4 regions of the Paenarthrobacter sp. NPDC058040 genome follow, and region 4 is predicted to be linked to each of the others. Evidence: riboswitches for the same ligand, from Rfam matches in the RefSeq annotation. Region 4 holds a riboswitch; each other region holds the start of a gene.

What was found. A riboswitch is a leader RNA that binds a small molecule or an ion and turns the genes downstream of it on or off. The one in region 4 is predicted to bind S-adenosylmethionine.
Region 1: it holds a riboswitch for S-adenosylmethionine, as region 4 does, so the genes downstream of both, ACFVSJ_RS17900 (NADH:flavin oxidoreductase/NADH oxidase) here and ACFVSJ_RS21755 (LLM class flavin-dependent oxidoreductase) in region 4, are expected to answer to the same signal.
Region 2: it holds a riboswitch for S-adenosylmethionine, as region 4 does, so the genes downstream of both, ACFVSJ_RS16235 (hypothetical protein) here and ACFVSJ_RS21755 (LLM class flavin-dependent oxidoreductase) in region 4, are expected to answer to the same signal.
Region 3: it holds a riboswitch for S-adenosylmethionine, as region 4 does, so the genes downstream of both, ACFVSJ_RS01930 (homoserine O-acetyltransferase) here and ACFVSJ_RS21755 (LLM class flavin-dependent oxidoreductase) in region 4, are expected to answer to the same signal.

The regions. Positions count from the first base shown of each region.
Region 1 covers NZ_JBHVRN010000013.1:13,292-18,794, reverse strand. The annotation lists gene ACFVSJ_RS17920 (hypothetical protein) at 1-204, opposite strand, end outside; gene ACFVSJ_RS17915 (GAF and ANTAR domain-containing protein) at 498-1,187, shown strand; gene ACFVSJ_RS17910 (hypothetical protein) at 1,240-1,539, opposite strand; gene ACFVSJ_RS17905 (GAF and ANTAR domain-containing protein) at 1,553-2,263, opposite strand; SAM riboswitch class IV at 2,614-2,724, shown strand; gene ACFVSJ_RS17900 (NADH:flavin oxidoreductase/NADH oxidase) at 2,764-3,870, shown strand; gene ACFVSJ_RS17895 (LLM class flavin-dependent oxidoreductase) at 3,880-4,971, shown strand; gene ACFVSJ_RS17890 (NtaA/DmoA family FMN-dependent monooxygenase) at 4,968-5,503, shown strand, end outside.
Region 2 covers NZ_JBHVRN010000011.1:49,047-54,549, forward strand. The annotation lists gene ACFVSJ_RS16230 (sodium:solute symporter) at 266-1,783, shown strand; SAM riboswitch class IV at 1,973-2,092, shown strand; gene ACFVSJ_RS16235 (hypothetical protein) at 2,108-2,401, shown strand; gene ACFVSJ_RS16240 (hypothetical protein) at 2,398-2,589, opposite strand; gene ACFVSJ_RS16245 (VIT1/CCC1 transporter family protein) at 2,858-4,012, shown strand; gene ACFVSJ_RS16250 (matrixin family metalloprotease) at 4,165-5,001, shown strand; gene ACFVSJ_RS16255 (matrixin family metalloprotease) at 5,357-5,503, shown strand, end outside.
Region 3 covers NZ_JBHVRN010000001.1:447,299-452,801, reverse strand. The annotation lists gene ACFVSJ_RS01935 (winged helix DNA-binding domain-containing protein) at 1-233, shown strand, start outside; gene ACFVSJ_RS01930 (homoserine O-acetyltransferase) at 237-1,358, opposite strand; SAM riboswitch class IV at 1,373-1,487, opposite strand; gene ACFVSJ_RS01925 (bifunctional o-acetylhomoserine/o-acetylserine sulfhydrylase) at 1,649-2,965, opposite strand; gene ACFVSJ_RS01920 (VOC family protein) at 3,191-3,829, shown strand; gene ACFVSJ_RS01915 (CPBP family intramembrane glutamic endopeptidase) at 3,932-4,687, opposite strand; gene ACFVSJ_RS01910 (histidine phosphatase family protein) at 4,736-5,416, shown strand; gene ACFVSJ_RS01905 (DeoR/GlpR family DNA-binding transcription regulator) at 5,422-5,503, opposite strand, start outside.
Region 4 covers NZ_JBHVRN010000018.1:77,192-82,694, forward strand. The annotation lists gene ACFVSJ_RS21740 (MFS transporter) at 1-1,444, shown strand, start outside; gene ACFVSJ_RS21745 (rhodanese-like domain-containing protein) at 1,408-1,836, opposite strand; gene ACFVSJ_RS21750 (LLM class flavin-dependent oxidoreductase) at 1,875-3,017, opposite strand; SAM riboswitch class IV at 3,241-3,350, shown strand; gene ACFVSJ_RS21755 (LLM class flavin-dependent oxidoreductase) at 3,387-4,484, shown strand; gene ACFVSJ_RS21760 (NtaA/DmoA family FMN-dependent monooxygenase) at 4,532-5,503, shown strand, end outside.

The DNA.
Region 1 (5,503 bases), on a different contig from region 4:
CGTCCAGGTCATGTCCACGAGGCTCGCCAGAATGTAGACGTCCTGAAGATCCCGCAGCAGTCCCACCGGACCACTTCGCGTTGTGGACAAGCCGTCCGCGTGGAGCCGTTCGGGTTCGTTGCCCGGGGATTCTTCGCCGTACTTTTCAGCCAGCGGGCGGAGGAGGTCCTCGTGGTGGTCGCATTGCTTACTGTCATGGAGCAACCTTCCAACGGTGGTTTCGGGTCTTTCCTACAGGATTATCAGTATCCTTATCATCAGTCCAGGGCGCCGCACCTGATTGAACCGTGTGGAAAACGTGGTTGGAGCGTAGCGTAGGTGATGGGATATTCCGCGAGATGTCCCGGTCCAGGATCCAAGGCCTTCTGTCCTGTCGTCTTGGAGCGCCCGGCCGCGCTGGGGAACGACCTGACGCAATGATTATGCGTTCTGTCGTGGATCAGGGGCATCATGGCTGACGATGAAACTGCTCCAACCCTGGGCAGTTACAGGATCTGTTGCTGGAGAGTCCGGGCTTCTCGGAGTTCCTTCTTGGCCTGACCATCATCTCGGCATCACTGCTGGGAAGCGGGGAGGCCATGCTTTGCGCCATCACCGTTGAGCACGACGGCTCACCCGCCACGGTAGCCAGCAGCACCTCGAAGGCCCGCCGCCTTGACGAAAAACAGTACGCATACGACGACGGGCCATGCCTGACAGCGTTGCGCAGCCAGACCACCGTGCTGGTTGACGATTTAGATGCCGACGAACGCTGGGAGCAATATGCGGCCGCCGTGGCCGGCCAAGGGGTTCGCTCGGTTCTGGCTGTCCCCATTGAAACGCGCACGACTTCACGCGCCGCGCTGAACTGCTACGCACTGAGTCCGGGGGTCTTTGACGAATTCACCGTCGCGGCAGTCCAGCGGCACGCAGCCGTGATCTCGAAAAGCCTGCGGCTCGCGTTGCGGATCCACGTGCCCGAGCCATTCCCGGAGCACCTCCGCTCGGCCCTGCAGTCCCGTGCAGTTGTTGAGGCAGCAGTGTCGTTAATCATGCTGCAGAACCAATGCGGTCGGGAGAAGGCCTCATCCCTTCTGCATTTGGCATCCGTCAACAGCAACCGGCGCCTCCGCGAGATCGCGATCGACATCCTGGACTCCTCCAAGTCGCCCGACGGTCCACCCAGCCCCACCGCAGGCCCGGCATGATGGCGAGCTTCGCACCGCAGGTCGTGCATAGAAGCCACCGACGCCGGCGACGCTACAGCGCGCCGCCCGCCAGGCCGTCGTCGTCCGTTCCGAAGTCCTCGTGGCTGTAACTGGCACGATGCCCATTAAGGCCCTTGGCGTCGAGCGTCTCGTTCAAGGCATGGGCCAGCAAGTCCCGCTCGATCGAGGGAAGGCTCAAAGCCCCGTAAAGATAGGCCTGGACTTCGACAATGCCGGACATGCCACCAACGCCGAAGTACGCCATCCAGACTTGTTCCAGCGTCAGGTCCACCGCCTCGAACGCTATCCTGAAGCGTCTTCGTTGTTCGTCCTCGCCTCCACGGACCGCCATGGCTCACCCCCGGTCACGAACCGAGCCCCGGCAACGCCTCGATTACTTCCTGCGCAATTTCGTGCAGCGGCCGGCCTTCCCTGCTTGATCTGGCGATCAGATGCAGTATGGTCTCTCCCTCGCTCAAGTGAAGCCTGGCCATGATGACTCCCTTGGCTGTGCCATTGGTCTCACGCTGGCTCAGAGTCGCCTTGAGCTGATCACTGAGCATCGCCACGCGCTCGCGGGCCTGGACGTTGATCAGGAAGATCGAGGCCTGCGCGGCAAAGACCTCCAGGAGCTGTATCAGGCGGGGAGAGGAGTACTGGGGCATTTCCCAGTAAATCTTGATGGCGCCAAAGGCGAGGTCACTGGAAAGCAACGGAACGCTCACGCAGGAACGGAACCCCAGATCCGCCGCCGCCGCACACCATTCAGGCCAGCGCCCGTCGGTGCGCAGATCGTCGACCTTCACCGGCTGGCCGGAGGCCCAAGCTGTCAGGCACGGGCCCTGGCCAAGTTCGTATTGAAGCGCATCAGCCCGGGCAACCAGGCTGCTTGTCGAAGCGGTACTGCTGCGCCTGCCGTCGGCATCCATCAGCGACACCCCCGCACCGGAGGCATCGTCGACGGCCAACACGGCGGCGTGGGTGATCAGCCCCAGAGCGCTGGAGACGGTTTCCTCACTAAGGAGCATTTGGGATGCACGCGCAAAAACTCCAACCAATTCATCGGCCAATGGCATTTCAGCTCCCACGGCCAAACCCCTTTCATTGCATCACGAGCCGCCGGACAGGCACGCTCCGACGGGCGTCGGCGTTCGGGGTTGGCATCATTGACCTCACGCAGGGCACCTGGCCGCTCAGAATGCCTCTCCAGTACCAGCCTATAATAAGTATCCTTACAATTACAGATGCCGCGGCCCTGGACGATCGAGGACGAGGCAAAGGGTCCTCACGGCGAAGCAGTGAAAGGCCACGTCGATGCGGTAATCGTTACGCAATGCGCCCTTCCTTGACGCGCCATTTCTCCCCTTGACGCCGCAAGACACCGTGTTTGTTGGCCCGCCCGGGCCCGCCCTAGATTCGAGCCATAGGTCAAGAGTCAGCACGCCAAGGACCGGCTGGTGCTGTGGCAACCCTCAGGCATTGAAGTGGCGGGGTGCTCCGGAAACAGACCTGGCCGCGCCTGCGGCAAGCGAATGTCGAGCCGGCTGTCTGCGGCCCCTGAAGCACGAGGAGCTGCATGAACGCGCCCCAAACAGCTACGCAAACCAGAGTCAGCCTCTTCCAACCCATCACCCTCGGGCACCGCACGTTCGCCAACCGGCTCTGGCTTTCACCGATGTGCCAGTACTCCGCGGAAGACGGCATCCCGGGACCGTGGCACCTGGTCCACCTCGGGGCACGGGCAGCGGGCGGCTTCGGCCTGATCTTCGCCGAGGCCACGGCTGTTTCCCCGGAAGCCCGCATCTCCCTGGGCGACACCGGCCTGTGGAACGACAACCAGGAGCAGGCCTGGCAGGACATCGTCGACTTCGTCCACGAACGCGGCACCAAGATCGGCATCCAGCTTTCCCACGCAGGCCGGAAAGCGTCCCTGCGCTCCCCGTGGGATGCGGTACCGGGCCCCCTGCCTGTTGAAGACGGCGGGTGGACTCCCATCTCTGCCTCCCCCTTGGCCTTCCCCGGATCGCCCGAACCAAAGCAGGCCACCGAAGCGCAACTACGAAGCATCGTGGAAGACTTCGCGTCCAGCGCCGTCCGTGCGCGCGGTGCCGGGTTCGACGTCGTCGAAATCCAGGCCGGGCATGGTTTCCTCCTGCACACCTTCCTCTCTCCTCTCTCCAATGAACGCACGGACCACTACGGCGGCCCGCTCCAAAACCGGGCCAGGCTGCTGTTGGAGGTTGTGGACGCCGTCCGGCAGGTCCTGGGCACCACGGGCCCTTCACTCTTCGTCCGGCTTTCGGCCACGGATTGGCTGGAGAACGGCCTCACTGTCCATGACACTGCCGAAGTTTCGGGCTGGTTGCGGGAGCACGGGGTAGATCTGGTGGATGTTTCCAGCGGCGGCATCCTTCCGGCCGGGATTCCGCTCGGTCCGGGCTATCAAGTGCCGCTCGCCCAGCACATCGGCGCCAAAGCGGAGGTGCCGGTTGCCGCCGTCGGGCTCCTCACGTCGCCGCAGGAAGCCGAAGGGATTGTCGCATCGGGAACTGCCGATGCAGTTTTCGTCGGCCGGGCCGGATTGGCGGACCCGGCGTTTGGGCTGCGGGCCGCGCACGAACTCGGGCACAAGCCGGCAGAACAGCTGTGGCAAAAGCAATACGTACGCGCGATCTGGAAGTAGGGGAATTCCATGAGCAAGTTTGCACTCGGCATTGAACTGGACGGCGATGGAGCCCACCCCGCTGCCTGGCGCCAGGCCAACCACCCACCGACGGAGCTGCTAACGCCAAAGCGCTTCGCCGCCGTCGCGTCGAAGGCCGAAGCCGCCGGCTTCACGTTCGCCACCTTCCGCGACGGCACTGGGCAGGGCAGCCCCAACGTGACGGGCCGCTTGGACACCGTGGAAGTCGCAGCGTTCGTGGCTGCCATGACGGACCGGCTGGCCCTGGTTCCCGCCGTGAACACCATCCATGCGGAGCCATTCCACCTTGCCAACCAACTGGCCAGCCTGGACTGGGCATCGAGGGGCCGCTCAGGCTGGCTGGCCGAGGCGCTGGAGTCGCCGGCGATCGCCGCGAGCTATGGTTCGGAACCGGTCCAGGACCGGAACGTGGTCCAGCGCGAGGCCGCAGAGGTAGTCGCGGCCACCCGTCGTCTATGGGACACGTGGGAAGACGGCGTGTTCATCGCCGACGCCGCCAACAACCGCTTCCTGGACCTGGACAGGTTCCACTACGCGGACTTCAAAGGCGAATTCTTCTCCATCAAAGGCCCGTCCATCACACCCCGCCCGCCACAGGGCCAGCCTGTGGTGTTCGGACGTCCCGCACAGTTGGCTGCTGAGCTGCCCGACGTAGTGGTGGTCAGTGCAGCCACTGTCGCGGGTGTCGCCGCCGCCGCGGCGGAACAACGACGGCGGGGCGACCTTCGCGTCGTGGCTGACCTGGAGGTAGTGCTCGACGCCGGCACCCTATGGGCGGACGAACGCCTCCACGCGCTGGACTCGGCTTCGCCGTGGCCGTCAGCGCCGGACGTCTTGCGCTTTGTGGGGGACGCGGGAGGCCTGCGCGTCCTGCTGACTGAACTGTCCGGCGTCGTGGATGGCGTGCGGCTGCTGCCCGCAGTCCTGGACGCCGAACTGGAAGTGATCACCGCCGAGGTGATCCCGGGCCTCATCTCCAGCGGGGTCTTCGTGCCTCCGGCTGCCGGGACCACGCTCCGGGAATCCTTGGGCTTGCCCGAGCCCGTGAACTCATTCGCCACCAGCAAGGAGCCAGCATGAGCATCGACTACGTCCGTCCGGAGGCCCGCATCCATTTGGCGCTGTTCCAACCGTTCAGCCCCAACTACGACTGGAGCAGGACGGACCGCCTGGAGGACTATTACGACTTCGACAAGTACGCCGAACTGGTCCAGGGCGCCGAGCGGGGTTTGTTCTCAACCGTGTTCCTCGGGGAGAGCCTTCGGCTGCGGGAACACCTCGGGAAACTGAACGACATCGCCATCACGGGGCGTCCGGATGCCCTGGTGTTGTACGCGTACCTGGCAGCGAAGACCACCAACATCGGGCTTGTTGCCACGTTGAACACCACCTACTCCGACCCCGTGGACCTGGCACGGAGACTGGCCACCGTGGATGTGCTGACCTCGGGCCGTGCAGGCTGGAACATCGTCACCACGGACAACGCCTGGACCGGCGAGAACTTCCGGCGCGGCGGATTCCTGCCGAATTCGGAGCGCTACATCCACGCCGTGGATTACGTAGCCGCAGTGCAAGACCTCTGGGACGGCTTCCCGACTGAATCGATCGCATC
Region 2 (5,503 bases), on a different contig from region 4:
AACCTTTCAGGCCCGTCCGTGAGGCCCTGTCATTGGAGCCAATAGTAGCCGGACAGCAACGGCAAAGAGTCAGAATCCGCGGAACCATGACCAAAGCACCTTGACTGTTACTCCCATCACAACATATCCTCATAGGCAACAAGTGTTGTCTGTGAGGCACACAACACACGTCCAAACCTCCGTTCGTCAGCACAGAGACTTCGACGCCCTGCAGGAGTATCGTCGAATACCCCAACCTCCGTGCATCAGCTCCAAGGAGCCACTCATGGACTCTTCGTTCATCAACATCGCCATTGTGGTGGTGTATTTGCTTGCCATGCTGGCGTTCGGTTGGTGGGGCAAGTCCCGCACCAAGAACAACAGCGACTTCCTGGTGGCCGGCCGCCGCCTGGGACCGTTCCTCTACACCGGCACCATGGCCGCAGTCGTCCTGGGTGGCGCATCCACCGTCGGCGGCGTCGGCCTGGGCTACAAATTCGGTATCTCCGGCATGTGGCTCGTGGTGGCCATCGGTTCGGGTGTGTTGCTGCTTAGCCTCCTGTTTGCCGGAACCATCCAGAAGCTCAAGATCTACACCGTGTCCCAGATGCTGACCCTGCGCTACGGCAGCAAGGCGACCCAGACTTCCGGCATCGTCATGCTCGCCTACACGCTGATGCTCTGCGCCACCTCCACCGGTGCCTACGCAACGATTTTCGTGGTCCTCTTCGGCTGGGAGCGCTGGCTGGCAATCGCCATCGGCGGCGCAATCGTCCTCGTGTACTCGACCATCGGCGGGATGTGGTCAATCACCCTGGCTGACCAGGTGCAGTTCGTCATCAAGACGGTGGGCATCTTCTTCCTCATGCTGCCCTTCGCCATGAATGCCGCTGGTGGCCTGGATGGAATCCGCGAGCGCGTCGACGCCAGCTTCTTCCAGATCGATGGCATCGGAATCCAGACGATCATCACCTACTTCGTGGTCTACACACTCGGCCTGCTGATCGGCCAGGACATCTGGCAGCGCGTCTTCACGGCCAAAACCCCCACGGTTGCACGCTGGGGCGGTGCCACGGCCGGCGTCTACTGCATCCTCTACGGTCTGGCCGGCGCCTTGATCGGCATGGCCGCAAGCGTTGCCCTGTCCGGCATTGAGATCAAGGCCAAGGACGACGTATACGCCGAAGTTGCCACGCACTTGCTCCCGATCGGCATCGGTGGCCTGGTCCTGGCCGCAGCCGTCGCAGCCATGATGTCCACCGCATCGGGCGCCCTGATCGCTGCGGCAACGGTTGCCCGTGCAGACGTTGTGCCGTTCGTGGCCAGCTGGTTCGGCAAGACCATCAACACCGACGACACCGAGAACCCGGAGCACGACGTCAAGGCCAACCGCTACTGGGTCCTGGGACTCGGCATCGTGGCGATCATCATCGCGATCAGCACCAAGGACGTCGTGGCCGCGCTGACCATTGCCTACGACATCCTGGTGGGCGGCCTCCTGGTAGCCATCATTGGCGGCTTGGTGTGGAAGCGCGGTACGGGTGTGGCAGCAGCGGCATCCATGGCCGTGGGTTCGGTAGTGACCCTCGGCACCATGATCGTCCTGGAGATCAATGCCAAGGCTCCGTTGGACGGAATCTACGCCAACGAACCGATCTACTACGGCCTGATCGCCTCTGCTGTGGTCTACGTGCTGGTCTCGCTGTTCAGCAAGCCCACCGACCCCGCAGTGATGAAAGCCTGGACGGACCGTGTTGCGGGAACCCGGGTGGCCGACCAGGAACTCACCACTCCTGCCGCCTAGGCGGTTGCAACCCAAAGCAATTCACGACGGCGGCATCACCCTTCGCGGGTGGTGCCGCCGTTTGTTTCGTCCCCAGTCACGCGTTGCGGGGCCGGGTCTGCGTGCTAAAACCGGCGCGAAGCGCGTTGAGCGGGCCACACAACGGAACAGAGCGGGCCCGCAGCGGCAAGGGCTTAGGATAGGACCCAGCTTCAAGAGATGTGGCGCCAAGCTCCGACTGGCCACGCACCAACCCCATGTTCACGGGTGGTTCGGATGAGGAAGCGGCCCGTACCGGACCAGAGACAACCGGGCGGGCAAGAGCACTCCACCAAGGAGAAGTCCGTGCCGTACCAAGCTGAACCCGGCCTCCCGATCCCGAGCCTCACCGCAGCCGAAACTGTTCCGGTGATTCCCGCCGTCGACCTCGTCGGAGGGGCGGTGACTTTGTTTGTTGGCGGCGAAGCACTGAGCTTTCACCATCCTGAGCCAAGGATCCTCGCAGACGCGTTGGCACGGTCCGTCCGCACCGCACAGTGGTGTTCCACATCGCGGACGCTGATGGTGACTGTGGCCGCCGTCGGACGTATCGCCGGGCGCGAACGGCGATTCAGTCTGCGCTCCCTCAACGAGGCCTAAAGCTCGTCGCCGTCCCCGCGGAATTCTTCCTCGGGCCCGTCGAGCGGCACCACGCGTTCGTCGTCGTCGGCCACTTCGTCGTCCTCGGTCCAGGCCTCATCCACTTCCTGGTCCTCGTTGTAGTCGTAGGCCGGATCCGATTCGATGGTGGCCCGTTCCGGGTGGTGCGGATGTGATTCGGTGCTCATGTTTCAACCTCCGTCCCATGGGCCGCGCCAAGCGGTCCACTGACCGAAATGCGGGAAATGCCCCGCCCCTGTCTATCCATCTGAGCACCGCCTTTGGGAGGGGTCAAGGCAGGGTTCCGCAGCGCCGGAGCTCCGGTGCCAAAAGGGCCGGAATTAAGGCATGCCGAACATTCCTGTTGAGGAATACCAGCCGAAAATCCGCGGAAATAAGCGGTACAGTGGGCGGTGCAAAGGGGCCGTAACCGTCCCACCGAGCACAGGAGAAGCAGTGCAACAGCACCAGGAATCCCATGGTCCGTCGAGCCCCGCTCCGGATTCCCGCCCCGAAGAAGAAATCCCTCGAACGCCCACGCAGTCGGACATCCGCCGCTGGCGTCAGTACCTGGCGGACGAACGGGCCGAGGCTGCCGTCTACCGCGAACTCGCGCAACGCCGGGACGGCGAGGAACGCCAGATCCTCCTTGCCCTGGCCGAAGCTGAGGGCCGGCACGAAGCCCACTGGCTCAAGCTCCTCGGGGAACACGCAGGGATGCCCAAGGCAGCCTCCGCACGCAGCCGGCTCCTTGGTTTCCTGGCACGGCATTTCGGTTCAGTCTTCGTCCTGGCCCTTGCCCAACGCGCTGAGGGGCGCTCCCCCTACGGCACGGACCCCTACGCAACCCCGGCCATGGTGGCCGACGAACAAATCCACGAGGAAGTTGTCCGGGGCCTTGCAACCCGCGGCCGCAACAGGTTGTCCGGTACGTTCCGCGCAGCCGTTTTCGGCGCCAACGACGGCCTGGTGAGCAACCTCTCACTGGTCATGGGCATGGCCGCCACGGGTGTTTCCAGCGCCGTGGTCCTGATGAGTGGCGTGGCCGGACTCCTGGCGGGTGCGCTCTCCATGGGTGCCGGCGAGTACGTCTCCGTCCGGTCACAACGGGAGCTGCTCAACGCCACCCTTCCCACGCAGGCCACGCTGGCCGCGGCGCCATCGCTGGACGTGGAACACAACGAACTCGTCCTGGTCTACCTCGCCCGCGGCATGACCCGGGAGGCAGCTGAACACCGCGCTGCAGAACGCCTGGGGCTCTTCAGCTGCGACTGTGATCCAAGCCTGTCCCTCCAACCCGAAAAGGAAGAGGTAGCCGACGAGCACGAAACCGTCGGTTCGGCATGGGGCGCAGCGATGTCCAGTTTCTGCTTCTTCGCCTCGGGTGCCATCGTGCCCATCCTGCCGTTCGTTTTCGGCATGGTCGGCTGGAACGCGCTGATCCTTGCCGGCGCTTTGGTGGGCGTCGCGCTGCTGGCGACGGGCGCCGTCGTCGGTCTGCTCTCTGGAACGTCCCCGCTGAGCCGTGGCCTCCGCCAGCTGGCCATCGGCCTCGGTGCCGCAGCTGCCACTTACGGACTGGGGCTCCTGTTCGGCGCGGTGATCGTCTAAGCAACACATGTGAATGGACGCTGCACGGCCCGTCCCGTAATGTTGGTGCGTCCTCTGCGCTTCCGGCGTGAACGGGGCTTGAGGAATGGAGAACCGTGGACACCGAGCCTGGGGCGTCGCACGCGGGCGAACCCCGCCGTGCCGGCAAGGCACTGCGGTTGCTCCTCGGCTTGGTCATGGCGGTGGTCGCTGCCGTGGTGGCGGTCCTGGTCAGCGGTTTCCTGCATGGCGATCCCCGCATCACTGCCTTGGTCCCGGGGCTCCCGCTTCCCCACGCGCAACCTGACGGGCAGGGCACACACAACCCGGCGAAGGCCCTCAATGCTCCCCCGCCCGGACTGGAAGAGGCAGATGCCCCGCTCGCCTCACCGCTGGCGCCTGCCGTCACCAATGATTCCTACAAGTTCCTGGCAACGAACGACGACGGCACTCCGGTTGGCTATTCCCCTTGCCGTCCGCTGCACTACGTCGTGAATGATGCCGCGGCACCCGCGGGCACGGACGAGCTGCTCCAGACCGCGCTCTCCAACGTCTCCGCCGCAACCGGAATCACATTCGTCAATGACGGCACCACCGATGAACTGCCCACCGAAAAACGTGAACCGTACCAGCCGGCAAAGTACGGCGAGCGCTGGGCGCCACTGCTGATTTCCTGGACCACCCCGGAGGCCGCGCCTGCCTTGGCGGACAAGGTGATCGGGACCGGCGGAAGCACCATGTACTCGCTGAACAAGGGACCAAAGAGCTACATCACGGGCAGCCTGGAGTTGGACACACCGCAAATCTCGGAGCTACTGGCCGAGGAAGGCGGGTCGGACTACGTCCTGGCCGTCATGCAGCATGAGCTGAGCCACGTGATGGGCCTGGACCATGTCGATGACCCGGTGCAGCTGATGTACCCGGAAATCGGCGCGCCCGATGGCTTGGCCGACGGTGACCTGACCGGCCTGCACCTGCTGGCCTCTGCCCCCTGCCGCAAGGATATCTAAGCCCCTTTTTGGCTGGAGCCGGGCCATGGACTTCCCGGCGGGCGTGGTCCTATGCTGTCCCAAACGGCCGACGGCGGCGCCCCACCGCGCGTTTAGGGCCGTCGCGTCAGGGGGTTCGATGGAACCTGATGGGTCGCCACAAGGGCCAGACCCCTATCCCCCGCCGCGTCATCTCCCGCCCGCCCAGGGACCCCTTCAGCAACCGACTCCACAGATCAAGCACCGGACGGTAGCTGCGATATTCTTCTTTTTCGGCGTCTTGGGGCTGGTCTGCGCAGGAGCCTACTTCGGCGGAGACCTTCAGCCGTTGTGGGGTTCCGCCGCTACAGAGAGCCAATCCCCGAGGCCGGGGGTGTTGCCGTTCGGGCAACGTGAGGACCCCGTTCCGGGGCGGGAGGAAGCCGATGCTCCGCTGGGCACGCCCGCGCCCCTGCTGCGGACCAGTACGGCCTACAAGTTCCTGGCCGTCAAGCCGGACGGCACGCCTGTGGCTTACTCTCCC
Region 3 (5,503 bases), on a different contig from region 4:
CCAGGCATTACCTTGGCGGGGTCGCTCCGTACTTCCCGGAAAACGGTGGACCCATGCACGTCGTACTGCTGGATGGCAGGCTGGGCGGCTGGTGGCGCCACGGCTTCGCCGGTGACACCTGTGAACTGGACGTGCGCCTGAACCAGCCCGACACGCCATCGGTCCAGCGGGCCCTCGAAGCCGAAGTGGAACGCTACGGCAGCTTCCTCGGCATGGAGGCCAAGCTGGTCTGACGCTCAGGCGAAGAAGGACTCCCTCAGCTGTGCCGAGAGCTGGCCGATTTCCGTGAGGAACCCGTCGTGGCCGATGGGCGCTTCAATGACGTGCACGGGAACCTCCCCCGGCAACGCCTCAGCGAGTTCCCGGGACTGGGCCGGGAAGTAGAGCCTGTCCGTGTCCACGGCCGCGATGAAGAACTCCGCAGTCGTGCGGCCCAGGGCTTCCTGGAGCGTTCCGCGTCCTCGCGTGACATCGTGGCTCATGAGGGCCTCGGTGATGGCGATGTAGCTGTTGGCGTCGAAGCGGCGTACCAGCTTGGTGCCCTGGTGGTCGAGGTAGCTCTCCACTTGGTAGCGTCCGCGTTCTCCCAGGATCGCTGCCGCGAGCGGAGTCTCCTGGTGCTGGGCTTCGCGACCAAAGCGGACGTCCAGCTCCAGCGCCGAGCGGTACGTGATGTGGGCGATCCGACGGGCCAACGCAAGACCGGCTTCGGGTGCGGCGCCGTGGTAGTAGTCGCCGTCGTTGAAGTTCGGATCCTGGCGGATCGCCAGCGTCTGCGACTGCGCGAAGGCGATCTGCTCCGCCGTGCTGTAGGCGCCCACCGAAACGACGGCGCAGCGCTTGACCCGTCCGGGGAACGTCACGGCCCATTCCAGTGCCCGTGCGCCGCCCATGGAACCGCCGATCACGGAGTGCCAGGCACGGATCCCGAGGGCGTCAGCCAAGCGGGATTCAGCCTCGGTGGTGTCACGAAGCGTGACCAGCGGAAACCTCGAACCCCACGGCTTTCCATCCGGGGCCTCGGAGGACGGTCCCGTGCTGCCGTAACAGCCGCCCACGATGTTGATGGAAATGACGAAGAACCGGTCCGTGTCGATCGTGGCGCCCGGGCCAACCAACTGCTCCCACCAACCGTCCTCATCCGTGGCACCACGGGCTACGTGGGTGCTGCCAGTCAGGGCGTGCTCCACCAGGACGGCATTCGAGGCATCGGCGTTCAGCTGGCCCCACGTTTCGTAGGCCAGGACAACATCGGGAAGGAAGCCGCCGGCTTCAAGTTCCAGCGGGCCCACGTGGGCGTACTTGACGGTTCCGTCCGCTTCTTCGGATGTGGGAAGGGCTGTAGCAGTAATGGTCATTCCTTTGACACCTAACCTCGCGCTTGCCCACCGCCTTTCATGCGGCAGGCCAGGTCTTCACCCGGGGCACCCCACCGCGGAGGAGGGTTGCCGGCCAGCAAGCCGGGGCTGTCACTGGCACTCATGACCTAATACGTAAGAGTTTAGGAAAGACACAGCTGTTCTGGCGAAGAATGTGACAGCTGTGTGACGGTTTGGGGCAGCTTCGTTCACGAAAGAGCACCCGGTGGCGCTGCCAGGCGAATTATCGTCGACCTGGCGGCGCCACCGCTTTTCACTGCGGGTGCGGCTCAGGCGCCCTTCGCGGCGCGGAAGCCGGCTTCGAGGTCGGCAATGATGTCGTCCACGTGTTCAATGCCGACCGCCAGGCGCACCAAGCCCGGGGTGACTCCCGCGACGGCCTGCTGTTCCACGGTCAGCTGGCTGTGGGTAGTCGACGCCGGGTGGATGACCAGGGACCGGACATCGCCGATGTTCGCAACGTGTGAGTGCAGCTCAAGGCCGTCCACGAAGCGCTTGCCGGCTTCCACGCCGCCCTTGATGTTGAAGGCCACCACGGCGCCCGTACCCCGGGGACCGTACTTGCGCCCGCGGTCATACCAAGGGCTGGACGGCAACCCCGCAAAGGCGACGGATTCGACGTCGTCGTGGGCTTCGAGCCATTCCGCCACTTTGGTGGCGTTCGCTACGTGACGCTCCACGCGCAGGCTCAGCGTTTCCAGGCCTTGGGCGATGAGGAAGGCGTTGAACGGCGAGACTGCCGAGCCAAGGTCGCGGAGGAGTTGGACGCGGGCCTTGAGGATGTAGGAGAGATTGGCGCCGAGGGCGCCGTCCTTGCCCAGGTCACGGGCATAGACGAGTCCGTTGTAGCTCGGGTCCGGGGTGTTGAAGTTGGCGAAGCGCTCCGGGTCCTGGCCGAAGTCGAAGTTGCCGGAGTCCACGATCACGCCGGCGATCGCTGCACCGTGCCCGCCGAGGTACTTGGTGGCGGAGTGGACCACAATGTCCGCGCCCCATTCGATGGGACGGATCAGGTACGGCGTGGACAGCGTGTTGTCCACAATGAGCGGGACGCCGGCCTCATGGGCAACCTTGGCGATGCCTTCGATGTCCAGGACATCCTGGCGCGGGTTGGAGACAACTTCGCCGAAGAAGAGCTTGGTGTTGGGCTGGACGGCGTTGCGCCACTGCTCGAGGTTGTCCGGGTCCTCGACGAATGTCACGGAGATGCCGAACTTCTTCAGCGTGTGGGCCAGAAGGTTGTAGGTGCCTCCATACAGGCTGGGGCTTGCCACCACGTGGTCGCCGGCCTCTGCGATGTTAAGGATCGCGAACGTTTCCGCGGCTTGGCCGGAGCTCAGGAGCAGGGCACCCAAGCCGCCTTCCAGGCTGGCGATGCGCTGTTCCACGGCGTCCTGCGTCGGGTTGCCGATCCTGGTGTAGATCGGGGCGAGCTCGGCCAGGGCGAAGCGGTTGGCCGCACTCTCGGCGCTGGGAAACACGAAGGACGTGGTCTGGTAGATCGGAAGCGAGCGGGCTCCGGTGGCGGAGTCCGGTTCCTGGCCGGCGTGGATCTGGCGGGTTTCGAAGGACCATCCCTGGGACATTGCGTTCTCCTCTTCGTACAGCGCATGGGTTTGGTGGGCAGCGGATGCTTGGAACTGCGGCCAGTCTAGGAAGCGGCGGGAGCATTGCACAGCTTTGTGACGAAGACAGTATTTTTCGGTCATTTCGCGTCTTTGCGGCGTCCCGGCATGACGCTTCCATAACATCCCACCTTAGTTAGGCTTGACTTAGCTGAGACCCGAATCACAAAGTGCCAAGATGAAGCCATGCGCATGGATCACGTCTCTTACGCTTGTGAACGAGATGGCCTTCTGGCCACGACAGAACGAATTTCCGCAGCACTGGGAGTGGACGCAGTCCGGGGCGGAGTGCACCCGCGCTTCGGTACCCGGAACATGATCATTCCCCTTGCGGACAACAAATACCTTGAAGTCGTGGAGGTCTTGGACCACCCCGCTTCGGATAAGGCACCCTTCGGCCAGGCAGTCCGGGCACGCTCGGCGGCCGGCGGCGGTTGGATGGGCTGGTGCGTCGCCGTTGACGACCTCGCTCCGTTCGAAGAACGCCTGGGCCGTGCTGCAGTACCGGGCAACCGTAAGTTCCCGGACGGCCGCGAACTCGTATGGCAGCAGATCGGTATTCTCGGCTTGATCGCGGATCCGCAGGTTCCGTACTTGCTCAAGTGGGAAGGAGATCCCGGCCTGCACCCGTCCAAGGTTTACGAGAGCGACGTCAAGATGTCCAGCCTCACCATCGCGGGCTCGGCGGAACGCGTCACCGAATGGTTGGGCGAACCCGTGGAGAAGCCGCTTGAGGACGTTGCTGTCCAGTGGATGGCTCCCCACGGTACGCCCGGCATCATGTCCGTGACCTTCGAAACCGCCTCGGGCGCCGTCACTATCTGACGCACCCTGCAATAAACTTCGGCCGCCATCAGCGGGTGCCAATGACGTCACCTGCAGATGGCGGCCGAATACCTTTAAGCCCACGCCCGCACAACTGGGGCACTAGCCCAAGCCTACCGACTTGCCGAACAGACTGAAGCCCACAAAGGCCACGATGTCCAACAAGGCGTGGGCAATCACCAGGGGCATCACGCGCTTGGTCCTGGTGTAGATCCACGCGAACACCAGGCCCATCACGACGTTGCCGATGAAGGGACCGAACCCTTGGTAGAGGTGGTAGCTTCCGCGCAGGACTGCGCTGGCGACGATCGCTACCGGGGTGCTCCAGCCGAACTTGCCGAACCGGTCCAGGAGGTAGCCCACCACGATCACTTCCTCGACGATCGCGTGGCGGATGGCCGAAAGAACCAACACAGGCACGGTCCACCAATACGCATCAAGTCCGCTGGGCACAATCGCCGTGGTGATCCCCAATGCGCGGCCCACGGCGTACAGGCCCAGCGACGGAATGCCGATCGCCGCCGCGAGGCCGAGTCCCTGCACCGCGTCCTTGCCCGGCCGGGCGAAGTTGAAGCCGAGCCGGGCGAACGCCGACCCCCCGGGCGCGTGCAGGGACAGGAAATAGAACACCAGGACCACGGGAACCAAGGCGAACAGGATGTCCAGCAATTGGTACGTGAGGTCGAAGTACTCCCGCGTGCTTTGGGACCTGTTGAGGGTTGACGTCGCCTCGGACAAGGGAGCGCGGGTCAATTTGTCCAGGAGCTGCACCACCGAATAGACAGCGGATTGGCCCAGCGAGAGGCCAAGCACAATCAGGACTTCGGCGCGCAGGCGGCGACGGGAGGCTACGAGCATGTTCCTATCTTGCCTGCAGTTCCTTGGAGGAACCCTATGCTTGGTGGGATGAGCGCTCCCGGCAGAATCTTCATGGTCAGGCACGGCCAGTCCGCAGCGAATGCGGACACCTCCATCTACAATCGAGTGCCCGACTACCGCATTCCCTTGACAGCGAAAGGCGTTGAAGAAGCGCGGGCTGCCGGGGAACGCCTGCGACGCAAGCTCGACGGAGAGCAGGTATGCGTCTACGTCTCGCCGTACTTACGTGCCTACCAGACACTCGAAGCCATGAACCTCGGCCCACTGATCGAACGCGTCATCGAGGAGCCCCGGCTCAGGGAACAGGACTGGGCCAACTTCCAGATTGCCGGGGACATCGAGGACCAAAAGGAGCTGCGCAATCTTTACGGCCACTTCTTCTATCGTTTCCGGGAAGGCGAGTCCGGTTCGGATGTCTACGACCGCGTCTCGTCCTTCATGGAAACGCTGTATCGGCACTGGGAAAAGCCGACGTACGCACCCAACGCCCTGTTGGTCACGCACGGACTCACCATGCGACTGTTCTGCATGCGCTGGTTCCACTGGACGGTGGAGTACTTCGAGTCGCTGAACAACCCGGGCAACGCCGAACTCCGGACGCTGATCCGGACCGCTGACGAGCAGTACGTGTTGGATGAGCCCTTCAGCCAGTGGGTGCCCCGGAACGTGGACGATTCCGTGCTCGATGCTCCCCCGATGCGGTTCTGACGGAGCTAGGCAGTAATCCCTGCGGGCGCCACGATGACTTCCGTGCCCTTGGCTTCGAAAGCGGCCCTGTCCTCCGGCGTGATCCCG
Region 4 (5,503 bases):
TTCGGTTCAATGGATCCTGGCAGCCTACTCGCTGGCATTCGGAGTAGTCCTGGTCCCGTCGGGCAGGCTGGGTGACATCGTCGGAAGGCGCACCCTCTTCATCGCGGGCATCACGGTGTTCGGTGCCTCGAGCTTGCTGGGTGGACTGGCCACCGACCCGTCGCTGGTGATCGTGGCCCGGCTCCTTCAAGGACTCGGCGCCGGCACCCTCAACCCGCAAGTGCTGGGCCTTTTGCAGGACATCTACACAGGCCACGACCGCGCCAAAGCCCTTGGCGCGTACGCCGCAGCCGGTGGTTCCGCTGCCGTGTGCGGCCCGCTCATCGGCGGCTTTGTGCTCTCCTTGGGTGATCCTTCGATCGGTTGGCGCATCCTTTTCCTGGCGAACGTTCCACTGGTGATGATCCTGGTGCCGCTCGCGTTCTTCCTGCTGCCACGGGCGGCAGGCGCCCGTCGAGCCAACACAGCAGGAACGGCACACGGCAGCAGCCGCAAACCATCCATCGACATCCTCGGCGCCCTCCTGCTCGGGGGAGTCGTTGTGGCCTCCCTGATCCCCACGATTTACGGCTCCGGCGTGGTTGCGGTGACCTCCCTGGGCATCGGCGCCGCGGCATTGTTGGCCTTCGCAGGCTGGGAGATCCTGTACCACCGCCGCGGCCGGACCCCCTTGCTGAGCGCGTCCCTCGCCACGTCCAAGGGGTACGCCCTGGGAACGGTGGTGGCGCTGTGCCAGTTCGGAGTGGGCGCGGGAATGGCAGCGGTGACGTCCTTCTACTTCCTCTCCGGCACCGGCATGGCACCCTTGGCCGCCGCGGCCATCCTTGCCCCGCAAGCCGCCGGGATGCTGCTGGCGTCGAGTTTCAGCTGGCGCTTCGTGGCCCGCTATGGACGTGGCGGCATAGTTTTTGCGCTCGTCGGGAGCCTCGCGACGCTCGTAGCCAAGGACGGGTTCGTCCAACAGTTCGACGGCGGAACAGCGGCACTTGCCGTCGCCGTCGTCGGGCTTTTGCAGGGGGTGGCCACAGGCCTGGTGGTGGCACCCAACCAAACCCTCACGCTGGGCCATGCGCCGGCCGGAGCCGCCGGCGTGGCCGCGGGTTTCTACCAGCTCAGCCAACGGTTCGCCGCGGCACTGTGCTCGGCGGCGGCGGCCGGCATGTTCCTCCAAGCCCATGGTGCCGTCACGGGCGGAGCAGCGAAGGACGCATTCCACCAGGGCATCCTCATGTGCTGCGTCCTGCTGGGCGTCGCGTTGGTGGCCGGCGGACTCGACTGGCTCCGCGAGGCGCGCAACCCCGGAAACGAACGTGCCGTCGTCGTGGTTTCCGTGAAGGAAAGCACGACGACGGCAACGGAACCAACCGCCGGTGGCCCGGTTTCAGCGGGCCCGACGTCGGGAGGTACTCAGCGCTCGGAGGCCACCGAATCGGTGGACGCCTGAGCGGTTTCGGCGGGCGGGGCCGTGGGGCCGGTGGTGGGGACGCCGGCGTCGCGGAGGGCCGGGAAGCCGCCATCCACGTGCACGGCGTTGGCGTACCCCAGGACCTTGAGCTTCTCAGCGACAGGACGCGAGCCGTTCACGGAGCCGCAGAAGACCACGATCTTCTGGTCGGGCCCGGTGACCTGGCTGAGGCGGTGAGGCGAATCCGGCGCGAAGTCTTCCGCAACGTGCTCCCGGTTCACGATCACGGCGCCGGGTACTGCGCCGGTGCTGGCGCGGCCGCCTTCGCTGCGGACATCAATGAGCAGGACACCCTCTTGGATCAACGCGGCAGCTTCCTCCGCGGTGATGAGCTGGGTGTCTTCCTGGGTTTCGGTCGTTTGCGTAGTCATGGTGCTCCTTTTTTCGGTGTGGGTCATGGACAGGTTCTTCAGAGGCCCCAGGCCTCGGCGAGCAACTGATAGGAGTTCTCGCGGTCGGCGGGGTCATGGGCGATCGTCGTGATCAACAGTTCTTGGGCTCCGGTGGCACGTTGCAGGGTCCGCAGGTTTTCGCTCACCTGCTGCGGGTCGCCCACAAAGCGGGTGTCCAGCCGGTCCTTGACCAATGCTTCGGCTTCGGCGTCCAGGGTGAATTCGGTGGCGTCATCGGGCGATGGATACGGCACGGCACCTTGGCCGCTCCGGATTCCGTGCACCCACTGGGCGTAACCGCGGGCCAGCCGCCTGGCACTGAACTCCTCGGGGGCCACCAGGACGTCGGCGGAGACGATCACGCGCGGTTCCTGGAGCGTCGCCGAGGGCTTGAAGTGGGCCCGGTATTCCGCGATCGAGTCCAGGACGGTGGCCGGGGCCACGTGGTAGTTGGCGCCGAAGGGGAGGCCAAGCTTGCCTGCGAGCCTGGCACTGGGTCCTGCCGTGGAGCCGTGGATCCAGAACTGGGGTGCCTGGCCCAGGGCGGGCGTGGCCGTGACTTCCTCGCCGTGCTTGGTGCGGTAATCGCCCGTGAAGAAGCCGATGATGTCCTGGACATCGTTTTCGAAGTTGTCCGTGTCCCCGGGGAAGCGGCCCAGGAGTTCGCCTTGCAGCCGGAATTTTCGGGGCAGGACCGCGCCGAAGATCGGGCGGGGTGCCGGGACAACCAGGCCGTCCACCACTCGTTCGCCCGGCTCGTCCACAGCATCCGGCGCCACGAAACCCGGGGCCGGCTCGCTGGGGGACTTGGGCGGACCCGAACGGCCAAAGCCCAGGTCCAGCCTGTCCGGGAACACGGCGGCGAGGGTTCCTATGCTCTCCGCAATCTGCAGCGGACGGTAGTTGCCCAGCAGGGTTGCCGCCGTGCCCACCCGGATGGTCCGGGTTGCCGATGCCACGAGGCCCGCCAGGATGTGCGGGGCCGAACCTGCCACGCCGTCGTTGAGGTGGTGCTCCGCCAGCCAATAGCGCGAATAGCCCGCTGCTTCGGCGGCGACGGCCAGCGCGATGGTGCTCCGCAGGGCGTCGCCTGAACTCTGGTGGGCTGAGACGGGACTGAGGTCAAGGACTGACAGGGGGGTCACGGATGGCTTCGGCATGTCATGACACTACGGACGCCCACGGCGGTGCCAAAGCCCGGTTGTCACCCGGCTCAACTGGGCTACATGGTGCTCAATCCGGCGCAACGGAAAGTCACACCGGGCTCCCGGAATACCGGAAAATGACGAACTTGGCAGCCCTTTGACGCGGTGTTTCCCGCGTTGACTCCGCGCGTCGGGACCGTTTGTACATTCCTTGGAGCTGCTCCTAGATTCAATCCCAGGTCAAGAGTCAGCACGCCAAGGACCGGCTCGTGCTGCGGCAACCCTCAGGCATTAAGTGGCGGGGTGCTCCGGAAACAGACCTGGCCGCATGTGCGGCAAGTGAATGTCAACCGGCCGCGTGGCGGCCTCTGAAAAGAGAGAATCATGCCTTCCAACTCTGTACCCGAATTCCGTTCACGTGTGGTGGCCTTGGAGCTCGACGGCGATGGAGCCCACCCGGCTGCATGGCGAAAGGCCCTACATGAGCCGCAGGCACTGTTGGGGGGCCAGCGGATCCGTGAGACCGTCCAGGCGGCGGACATTGCGGGCTTCCATCTGGCCACCTTCAAGGACACGCGCGTTGTGGACGCCGGCAGCACCGGTATCGCCGGACGGCTCGACGCGATCCAACGGGCCGCCTTCGCCGCCCCCATCACCAGTTCGCTTGGACTGGTACCGGAAGCCGGAACGCTCTTCACTGAGCCGTTCCATGTGGCCACTCAACTGGCAAGCCTCGACTACTCCTCCCACGGCAGGGCCGGCTGGTTGGTGAACGCGGCCAACGTGGAGCAGGAAGCGCGTTCGGTGGGCCGGACACCGCTGCCGGCGCATGAAGCAACAAGCGAAGCAGCCGACGTGGTCCAAGCCAGCCGCAGGCTCTGGGATTCCTGGGAAGACGACGCCGTGATCCGCGACGCAGCCACCGGGCGCTACCTCGACCGGAACAAGCTGCATTACGCCGACTTCGAGGGCGAGCGTTTCTCGGTGAAAGGCCCGTCCATCATTCCGCGTCCGTTGCAGGGCCAGTTGGTGGTCTTCGCCCCCGCCGGCCTGCTTCCCGCCGTCGAAGCTGATGTGGCACTGGTGTCCGCGGACACCGCCGAAGCCCTCCCGCAAGCAGCCCAGGCAGCAGCCGCGGCCGGTGCGCCGCGGACCCTCGTGGAACTGGACGTCATCCTTGATTCCCGGGGCCAGTCTGCCGAGGACCGCTTGGCCGAGCTTGACGCGTACCAAGAATGGCAGGGCGGCGCCCGGTACGTCGGCGACGCGCAGGGCCTCATCGACCTCCTCACCACCTTGTTTGCGGCCGCCGACGGGGTCCGCCTCAAGCCTGCCGTCCTGGACATCGACCTCCCTGAGCTGGCCCACAAAGTTCTGCCCGCCCTGCACGAGAGCGGCCTGGTGGTTCCACCGGCTCCAGGATCAACGCTTCGTGAAGCGTTCAGCCTTCCCCGCCCCGCCAACCGCTACGCAGCGGCCTGAATGACGCGCACGCCCCGCCCAGAGCAACACATCCAGAGAGCAGAACCATGACCAAGCATCACCGCATCGCAGGCAACGGGCAGATCCAGTTCGGCGTCTTCTTCCAAGGCGTCAACCACACCACGGTCTGGAAGGACCCGGCCAGCGGCTCGCAGACTGACTTCGAGTCCTTCCGCCGCGTCGCCCAGACGGCCGAGCGTGGCCTCTTCACCGCCTTCTTCCTCGGAGAAGGGCTCCGCCTCCGTGAACACCTCGGCAAGATCCACGACTTCGACGTCGCAGGCCGCCCCGACGCGCAGACCGCCCTTGCCGCGCTCGCAGCCATCACTACCAACATCGGTTTGGTGGCAACGCAGAACACCACGTACAACGACCCCGCGGACCTTGCCCACCGCCTCGCCAGCCTGGATCTCCTCTCCGGCGGCCGGGCAGCGTGGAACATCGTCACCACGGACAACGCATGGACCGGTGCCAATTTCAGGCGCGGCGGGTTCCTCAAGCACGAGGACCGCTACATCCGGGCCGAAGCGTTCGTCCAGACGGCAAAGGCAATTTGGGATTCCTGGGCCGACGGCGCAATCGCCGGGTCCCGGAGTGACGCCCGCTGGCTCCGCGAGGACGCCATCAGTACGGTGAAGCGCAACGACCAGAGCTTCGACGTCGAGATCACCGGCCGGCTTCCCCGCTCCAGCCAGCACCACCCGGTGTTGTTCCAAGCTGGCGATTCGCCGGACGGCCGCGATTTCGCGGTCCGGAATGCGGACGTCATCTTCTCCGCGCACCCCGAACTGGGGGACGCCAAGAAGTTCCGCGAAGACATCGTTGCCAGGACCCTCAAAGCCGGCCGCCCGGCAGACGACGTCAAGATCTTCCCCGGCCAGGAGTTCATCCTCGGCGCCACGGCTGCCGAAGCCGAGGAGAAGCACCAATGGGTCCGTTCGCAGCAGGTTGGTCCGGAAACCGCCATTGCCTACCTCGAACAGTTCTGGGGCCGCACGCTTACTGAATATGACCCCGAC